Regions from separate parts of the Oceanobacillus sp. FSL K6-0127 genome, predicted to be linked through region 3. Evidence: riboswitches for the same ligand, from Rfam matches in the RefSeq annotation. Region 3 holds a riboswitch; each other region holds the start of a gene.

Region 1 (3,196 bases), 970 kb from region 3:
CAGAACCAAATTGGCAGCCCGTTCTAAACCGCATATATTAGACGATGCCACAGTCAACCGTGTCATCCGATCCTACACGGAACAGCTTGAATTTGCGCCGATCTACGAAAGGCAACTCGTCAAGTGGCAACAGGAAACGGATTTATCGTCGGCGCAACTGTAGGAACTGCAACGGCTTCAAAATCAGGTGAGTGAATTGAAACAGGCCGTTACCGATATTTTAGACTTGGCCAATGAACTGAAAGAGGGAACCATTGAAAAAATGTTATCGAAAAGTGACTTTAACGTTTCATTCATCCTTATCGGCTATAGTGAAAGATACTAACAAGTTGTATATAAATATCCACCACACGTTGTTTTAGAAGCTCATTAACCAAAACAAAACTCCCAAACAAACAGTTTCCCGAATAATAAAAAGCAAATAGGCCACAATAAACATGAAAATCAGAAAATGACTGTCATCACTAAAAGACATATGGAGGTGCAATACGGATCAAGCCATACCGTTGTCCAAATTGCAAAACAAATAAATCCCGCTTTAATCTCATTGAGCAAATCGCAATACCTGTTAAACTAGACGCAAAAACTGGAGAATTACTGGAAAGTTATACAGATGAGAGTACGGAAATGTTCCATCAGATGTATAAGGGGCCAAAATACCGTATTCAATGTGGGATATGTGGTTTGATAGAGAATGAAAATACATTTGAACAGTTTGCTAAATATGCAGGTTTTTAATGTTTGTATGTGTGTCTGCTGCGACCCTAATGATTTTTTGTTGTTGAGAAAACATTTATTTGAACAAACCTTTTAAGGAACCTAAACTCTGTTAATTAATGATCGATTATAAATATGAATCCATTATGATCAATAGTATAAATTGAATAAAAAAACAATCACGTTTTTATAGCAAAAAATCATAAAATTACGTTAACCATCCCTATTCCCTTGACATAAATTTCTAAAGATTATAACATATGGATATAACTTAATTATATGCACTAGGGGTGTTATTTAACTGAGATGAGTATTACTCAAACCCTTTGAACCTGAACTAGTTGAAACTAGCGTAGGAAAGTGTAAACTCTAAATACATACTTAAAGAACATTTATGCCTTATTCTTAATATGTAGTTATTTGTTTTTACGCAGCTTTCCTATGGGAAGGTTGCGTATTTTTTATTTTATCTATCATTTTTATGATGTAAGTTTCACGCTAAATTAATAGTATAGGAGTGGTTAGGATGATTAGAACAGTATTAGTAACAGGCAGCAGCAGAGGGTTAGGGGCAACTATTGCAAAGACATTGGCACAGCAAGGATTTCAAGTGGTTATCAACTACTATCAAAGCAAAGAAGCTGCTGAGAAGCTCGTTTCTGAGATTGGTGAAGAGAATGCTATTGCCATTCGGGCTGATGTAACAAATCGTAAAGAAGTAGATGAATTGATAAAAAAAGCAACGGAATATTTTGGCCAAATAGATGTTGTCGTCAATAATGCATTAATAGATTTCAAGTTTGATCCAACCAAACAAAAATCCTTCACAGAACTTACATGGGAAGATTATCAAAAACAACTGGATGGTACGTTAAAAGCAGCATTTAATGTCGTTCAAAGCGTCATCCCCCAATTTATTGAACGACAAAATGGAAGTATTATAAGCATTGGTACAAATTTATATCAAAATCCTGTTGTACCCTACCATGAATATACAACAGCAAAAGCTGGATTAATCGGTTTTACACGTAATATCGCTGCCGAATTAGGTGTATATGGCATAAAAGCGAATGTAGTTTCAGGTGGATTATTAAAAACAACTAACGCGAGTGCCGTTACAACACCAGAAGTATTCGATTTAATTGCTCAATCAACGCCATTGAAGAAAGTGACCACACCTCAAGATGTAGCCAATATGGTCGCTTATTTATCTTCAGAAAATGCTGACGGTATTACAGGGCAAAATTTCACAATAGACGGCGGTTTAACAATGAACTAATAGCTTAAAATACGATAGCTGATCCTTCAAAAACGGAATGTACAAGACAGTTAATAATGATGTATGTTGAGGTGTAAATAAATGACAAAAACGAAAGAAAGACAACTGCATTTAGGTGTTTTGCTGTATGGTTGCGGACACCATCAAGCTGCTTGGTTAATGCCTGACTCAAGCATTGAACATATTGGGGAGATTTCTTATTATCAATCTTTAGCACAGGTTGCGGAAAAAGGTTATTTTGATGCAGTATTTTTTGCTGATAATCAATCATTTCCGGCTAAACATGCCAGTGATATGCCAGCATTTTGGTTTGATCCAGTAGTCAATTTAACAGCTATTTCCCAAGTGACAAATCATGTTGGATTAGTTGCAACAATTTCAAGCACTTTTTCTAATCCTTTCACAGCTTCCCGGCAGCTCTTAAGCTTAGACCATATTACAAAAGGGCGTGTTGGCTGGAATCTCGTTACCTCCATGACTGATTTAGAGGCGTTGAATCATAGTATGGAAGAGCTGCCTCCTCGTGACAAACGTTATGAAAAGGCAGATGAATTCGCTGCTTTAATGAATAAGTTATTTATTTCATGGGATGATAATGCGTTTCTGCATCAGCGGGAAGAAAGAAAATTGATAAACCCATCAAACATTCAGCCTTTTCATCACGATGGTACGTATTTTAAAGTGCATGGCCCATCCACCACGCCAAAAAGTCCGCAAGGCAAGCCAGTATCCATGCAAGCGGGGGCATCTAAACAAGGCATTGCATTAGCCGCAAAATATGCCGATGCAGTCTATTCCGTGTCGTGGAACTTAAAGCAAGCAAAAAGTTTTCATAAAAAATTAGATGAACAAGTTAAACAAAGCGAAGACAGCAATAGACATATTAAAGTATTCCCAGGCCTAGTAACTTATGTAGGGCATACACGTGAAGAAGCTTTAGCCAAAAAAGCAGCTTTAGATGAGCAATTACCTATTGAAACAGCTTTAAAACAGTTGAGTTTCTTTATTCAGCAGGACTGTTCGAATTGGGAAATTGATAAAGCAGTCCCTCCATTACCTCCAGTAGAAGAATTTACTGGTCCAGTTGGACGTTACGAAACAATACTGGAAATTATCAATGATACCCAGCCTACAGTAAAAGAATTATTAGGTTATCTCAGTGCAGGCGGTGGACATCACACACTAATAGGTACACCCGAA
Region 2 (3,196 bases), 1.2 Mb from region 3:
CAAACATTGCACTTGTGATAAGTAATCATGAGACTGCTCGTGAGATGGTCGAATCGCTGGGCATTCCATTTTATTATATACCAGCGAATAAGGAAATACGTCATCAGGTGGAAGAAAAACAGAAGCAATTGCTTGAACAATATGAAGTCGATTTAATTGTGCTTGCACGTTATATGCAGATTCTGACACCAGATTTTGTAGGGCATTATGAAAACCGTATTATTAATATCCATCATTCATTTTTACCAGCTTTTATTGGGGCGAAACCATATGAGCGTGCTTATCAGCGTGGAGTGAAAATGATTGGTGCGACATCACATTATGTAACGAATGATTTGGATGAGGGGCCAATTATCGAACAGAATATTGGCAGAGTCGATCACCGTGATAATGGAGATGATATGAAAAAAATTGGCCAATCGATTGAGCGAAGTGTACTAGCTCGAGCAGTAAAATGGCATCTCGAAGACCGCATCCTTGTCTATAAAAATAAAACAATTGTATTTTAATCAAAGGGCCAGTTCTGATCATGAGCTGGTTCTTTTTTATAGCTTAGTTTCGACTTGCAGATATTTTAGTCATTATAAAAATAACCTGGTTCTAAGCTCCATGGTATGAGCTAACTCCCCCACGAAATACTGCGGGCGGAAGCATTTTGAGAATACGGTCTCAGCCTCCTCTGGAAAGCTTCCCAGCAGACATGTGTGTCGGTTAATTTGGTTGAAAGAGCAAAAAAGAATCTATCGATAAGAAAGCAGTCACGGTCGTTTTGGATGAAATGATGAGAAGAAACAGCCGAGGCGCGGATACTTAGAAACAAAAACAATCGAGTTAAGAAATTTTTCGAAAAGGAAAGAGCCGGCATGACATGTTAATCTGCAAAAATCCAGTCAGTGAGCGCTCCAATGAGAATCGCATAAATCACATGTTTTCAATAATAACTCTCCCACATTTCTATTAATTACTTAAAGGAAAACACTTTATTAATAGGAACATTTGTTCTATAATGAAGGTGATTAGAAAAAGAAGAAATAACGGACTAGCATTCGTTAATCGTTTTATCTTTGTACCATCAAAGTGAACAGGGTTGTAAATCGAACGAAAAAGTCTAAAAGCCAATGTGTATTTTAGACGAGGAGGGATTGAATGACCAATAACAACGTAACATTTGAAGAGATTGTTGAACAAAATGAGCGAAGAATTCACTATCATATCCATCGATTAAATATTAGAGACACCGAACAGGAGTTTTTTCAAGAGGGTTTAGTGGCGATGTGGAATGCATACGAGAAGCATCAACCAGATAAAGGCCCATTCGCAACATACTTCAACTATATAATTCGCAACCGTTTGATAGATTTAATACGTAAGACAAATAGAGAGAAGGAAAAGCAGATACTTTTGAATATTGAACAGAAAAGACTTCTCCATAATGGAAATTGTTATCGTAGTCATGTTATTTCCTATCCAATGATGATAGCTGAAAAGCCGATAACTGATGAGATTTTTTGGGAACATGTGAAAAAACAACTTACCGGAAATCAATGGAAATGGGTAACCTATTTTATTATCGAGAACATGTCTGTTAAAGAAATTGCTGAACAAGAAGGTGTTTCGATGGAGGCTGTAAAAAGCTGGGGAAAAGAGGCTAGGAGAAAGTTAAAATGTGGAGTGGCTAGATATTAGTAAAAGGATATATAGTCTAATGGGTAACGTATTCAATTACTAAATTTTAAAAATAATAAGTGCTTTACAATAAATCAAGCCTGTGGTATCTTGAAGACAGAAAACTTCATCATTATTTTTACGCTAGGGGAGCTGTGAAAGCGGCTGAGAAGAACTGGATTGTTCTGACCCTTTGCACCCGAACTAGATAATACTAGCGTGGGGAAGTGTAGTCAATCTGTATATCTTTCTATTGATATCGATATATACATGTAGACTGCATTCCCCAGGGATGTAGTTTTTTTGTTTGGAAATATATATAACAAGGAGGAATTTACAATGGTACATCAAACTTGTACGGAAAGTGATATTGCAGGAGCTAGTTTTTCAATTCATCCGATGAGTGATCAGTTTATCGAGATTATTAAAGGTGCTTTAGAGGAGGCAGATACATCGAAGGTTCATATGGATACAGATGATGTAACAACAACTGTAAGAGGAAAGCTGACACATGTTTTTGATGTGACAAAGGCGATATTTGCTCATGCAGCAAAAAGTGGGAAACATGTTGCATTTGAAGCTACGTATTCATTAGGATGTCCTGGGGATTCAATGGGGGAGGCTTATATGGCAGAAGATGAGATTCCGCTGAATGCAGAGCATGTCAAACATATAAACCAGCGGGTTGCAGCAAAATTTTCCTTGTATCCATTGGGCGGCGGTAATTATATGGATGTAATTTACAGTCAAATTGAGGCAATGAAGCAATACGTAGATGTTAGTCACGCCCATTATGCTACACGATTAGATGGTGAAGCGATTGCAATATTTGATGGATTGGAAAAAGTGTTTAAAGCAACCGTTGAAGGCGGCTCAAGTCATACGGTAATGACCGTTTCGATGTCAGCGAACAGTCCATCCCATACAGGAACGAATCAAAATGAATAATTGGCGCTTTAAAGAAATAGTTGTATTAGCAGCCTTGTCCGTTGTGTTCGCAGTCGTCTATTTAGCTTTTTTGCCAGTTGGAGCAGTCTTAGTTGGTTTCTTTGGACCAATTGGCTATGACTTTATTTTTGGTATTTGGTTTATTGTTTCGATTATTGCAGCCTACATTATACGGAAGCCTGGGGCCGCATTTTTATCTGAAACGATAGCAGCTATGGTCGAAGTGTTAATCGGAAATGCTGTTGGACCAATGCTCATTGTTACTGGAATGATTCAAGGTATCGGTGCGGAAGCTGTATTTGCAGCAACTAAATGGAAGAATTATTCGACTTGGGTATTAATGGCAGCGGGAATGGGATCAGCTATCACCAGTTTTATTTATGGTTATTTCATGAGTGGCTATGCTGCTTTAGCTACAGGCTATGTTCTAGCAATGTTCATTATTCGACTAATTAGCGGAGCATTGATTGCTGGATTATTAGGAAAGGCATTGAGTGATGGACTAGCTAAAACAGGTGTGTTATCAAGCTTTGCTTTAGGAAAAGAATATCGGAGGAAAAATGCGGCATGAGTTTAATGGTAG
Region 3 (3,196 bases):
TTGGCACTGATTCAGTTGGATAATTGCATCCTGAATCCATGAGGTTGATACAGAATCAGAAAGCGCAAGGAAGTTATCATCCACTCTTGCTCTCTCCAACAATCCTTCTAGCGATGGAGCACTTTTGAAAAGCAATAGATCACGCATAAAATAAATCAGATCATATACAAATCGTCCAGGATCTTTCCCCCGTTGGATCAAATCATCCAATAGCTGTAACGCCTGTTCCACATCTTTTTCATGCATGGCCTTTACGATATCGGTGAGCACTTTCTGGGAAACACCACCAGTAACAGCCAACACATCATCGAGTTCTACCTGGTCCTCACTATAGGAAATTGCTTGATCCAGAATACTTAACGCATCACGCATTCCACCTTCTGCTGCTAATGCAACAGTATCCAATGCCTCTTTCGAAACAGAAATATTCTCTGCTTCCATAATCGTTTGCATACGATCTACAATTGCCTGATTGGATATCGGTTTAAAATCGAATCGCTGACACCTAGAAATGATCGTTAATGGAATTTTATGTGGCTCGGTCGTTGCCAAAATAAAGACGACATGTTTTGGTGGTTCTTCTAACGTTTTTAGTAATGCGTTGAATGCATTAATTGAAATCATGTGTACCTCATCAATGATGTACACTTTATATGGTACTGCGCTTGAAGCATACTTTACCTTGTCTCGGATTTCACGAATATCATCGACACTCGTATTGGATGCAGCATCAATTTCAATAACATCTGAAATCGAGCCATCCAAAATGCCACGACATGCATCACATTCATTACATGGTTCTTTGACTGGTGCATGCTCACAGTTAATTGTTTGGGCAAAAATCTTGGCAGCACTTGTTTTCCCTGTTCCTCTTGGCCCAGAGAATAAATAAGCATGCGAAAATTTATCTTGTACAATCGCATTCTGCAGTGTTCTCGTAATATGTGTTTGTCCTACGACATCCTCAAAAGTTCTTGGACGCCAAACGCGATATAAAGCTTGATAGCTCATAATACAGATTCCCCTCTATGATCTATTTCTAATTATACCCGATTTTAGGGGTGAATGTGAACCAAAACAGGGTTAAATATATTTTTTGTAACATTCATCTGGAGTTACTATCACATTTCGTTATAGGTGGAGAAGATTTGTTTGTTCTATGGGACTAAGAAACCAGGATGGCATATCATCAGCCACCCTGGTTTTTATAATTTTAAACAGATGCCGGATTCGTTGCTTTTTCCGAAAGCCATGTTTCAAATGTATAGGACATCTCCCAAAATGCGAGCTCATATTCTTTCGCAAGAATAAACTGCTCTTTGATTTTCTCTTTTTCTGTTTCACTTGCCTTTTCCGCTAATCCATCGAGCAGGTCAATCATTTCCTGTGTGGACTCTTGGAACCACTCACTACCATACGTGTTCAGCCAATTTTGGTAAATTTCTTCTTTCGGTTTTGCGTCCTTGTAAGTCAAACCAATATCAGCATATAACCAGTAACATGGTAGCATTGCAGCTACAATTTGAGCTAAACTTCCGGACAACGATGCACGGTACAAATGCGATGTATAAGCATAGGCAGTTGGTGCAGGTTTAAAATTCTCAATTTCTGCATTGGTAATCTTTAAAATCCCTGCATGCTCCTTATGCACTGTTAGCTCTGCTTCTGCTGTTTTCTTTGCTTTTTCTGCCAGCTTAGCAGCAACATGAAAATCATCTGAATGTGCAGCCGCAAAAGCATGCACCTTGCCGTAATGCTTCAAATAATAGATATCCTGCAGAATATAATTTTTGAATGTTTCCAGTGGCAAATCACCACTTACAATACCCTGTACAAACGGATGATTTAGACTTAATTTCCAACTCTCTTTCGTAGCCTCTCGCAATAACTCTGAAAAACGCATAGAAAATTCCTCCCCTAATTTTGTTTAATAGCCTACTTCTACTACAGCTTCATTGGTAATATTAAAAATAAACGGCTAGTCTTCTCTTATTTTTGCAATAACATCCATCAAAACATCTCCTTTCTATAAATTTAGAATGAAGAACAAAAAAACCACCCCGAAATGGAGTGGTTTTATATACAGTTACAGAATTATGTATACGTCACCAGCTCCACTTCCCTACGCTGGTACTAGCCAGTTCAGGTTCAAAGGGATCAAGAAATGAATCTTATCTCAGCCAAATGGCACCCCTAGTGGATTTTTTATATTCTATTTCTATCTTATTCCATTTTTTCATAAAAGTAAAATAATTCACACGAAAAAAATCCCAACATCCAACTCTTATCCATATGGCATGCAGCTTAGAAAGATTTTTTCTAGGTGAATTTAAAAACACTCTTTCAAATGCTTTATAGCGTTTAAAAGAGTGTTTGATTGCATTATGTAGCCGTGCACCCACTTTCGATGTGACGACCCTATGCGTTACTTAAGTTCATGGCTCGGCCTAGGCTTCCCCACGGCACACAGAAAATTCCACTTACTGCTGCTTCCTTCCGGACCTGACAGGGTTCATGGGTTCCTGTTGCGTAGGACCCGGGCGTCAACACCACTCCCTTAAGGCAGACCATAAAATCGCCACACCTAGAGTGGGAATTCAGCCTCGCTATAGCGGATTGCGAGTACAGGGCACCGCTACCTCCCCACCTAGCACGGTATTTACCATTATAGCGAAATTATCGACAAAATGCAACATCAAAAGCGGATACGCCCGGTTTACGACTATTTTTTTCTTTTTCGAAGTGCTCGAAAGAAATCCGTTAGTAATGCAGCACACTCTGTTTGTAAAACACCTGCCGTTAATTCAACCTGATGATTAAAGCGAGGTTCATTCAATAAATTCATTAATGTGCCCGCACATCCTGCCTTCGGATCAGTTGCTCCATATACAACACGTTTAATTCGCGATTGGACAATAGCACCTGCACACATCGGACATGGCTCCAATGTAACGTAGAGCGTACAATCCTCTAGTCGCCAGCTTCCAATCTTTTCATTTGCCTCTTGAATGGCAACAAGCTCAGCATGGGAAAGCGTCGTTTGCGAGGATTCTCGCAAGTTATAGCCCCTTGCAATGATTTCATCGTTATATACGATAACCGCACCAATTGGAACCTCATTTAATGTTAAAGCTTTTTGGGCTTCTTCAATTGCCGCTTCCATAAATTTTACATCACTCATATTATCACAACACTT

The links. A riboswitch is a leader RNA that binds a small molecule or an ion and turns the genes downstream of it on or off. The one in region 3 is predicted to bind thiamine pyrophosphate.
Region 1: linked by a shared signal. The riboswitch ahead of MHH64_RS19765 (3-oxoacyl-ACP reductase) and the one ahead of tenA (thiaminase II) in region 3 are both predicted to bind thiamine pyrophosphate.
Region 2: linked by a shared signal. The riboswitch ahead of MHH64_RS18530 (YkoF family thiamine/hydroxymethylpyrimidine-binding protein) and the one ahead of tenA (thiaminase II) in region 3 are both predicted to bind thiamine pyrophosphate.

The regions. Positions count from the first base shown of each region.
Region 1 covers NZ_CP150287.1:4,044,238-4,047,433, forward strand. Annotated here, with positions in the region: gene MHH64_RS19755 (hypothetical protein) at 1-163, shown strand, start outside; gene MHH64_RS19760 (DNA alkylation repair protein) at 493-738, shown strand; TPP riboswitch at 994-1,093, shown strand; gene MHH64_RS19765 (3-oxoacyl-ACP reductase) at 1,244-1,996, shown strand; gene MHH64_RS19770 (LLM class flavin-dependent oxidoreductase) at 2,078-3,196, shown strand, end outside.
Region 2 covers NZ_CP150287.1:3,781,373-3,784,568, reverse strand. Annotated here, with positions in the region: gene purU (formyltetrahydrofolate deformylase) at 1-509, shown strand, start outside; gene MHH64_RS18535 (sigma-70 family RNA polymerase sigma factor) at 1,147-1,686, shown strand; TPP riboswitch at 1,802-1,908, shown strand; gene MHH64_RS18530 (YkoF family thiamine/hydroxymethylpyrimidine-binding protein) at 2,005-2,613, shown strand; gene MHH64_RS18525 (ECF transporter S component) at 2,606-3,184, shown strand; gene MHH64_RS18520 (ABC transporter ATP-binding protein) at 3,181-3,196, shown strand, end outside.
Region 3 covers NZ_CP150287.1:567,712-570,907, reverse strand. Annotated here, with positions in the region: gene dnaX (DNA polymerase III subunit gamma/tau) at 1-1,011, opposite strand, end outside; gene tenA (thiaminase II) at 1,214-1,903, opposite strand; TPP riboswitch at 2,103-2,205, opposite strand; RNA gene ffs (signal recognition particle sRNA large type) at 2,391-2,656, opposite strand; gene tadA (tRNA adenosine(34) deaminase TadA) at 2,723-3,181, opposite strand.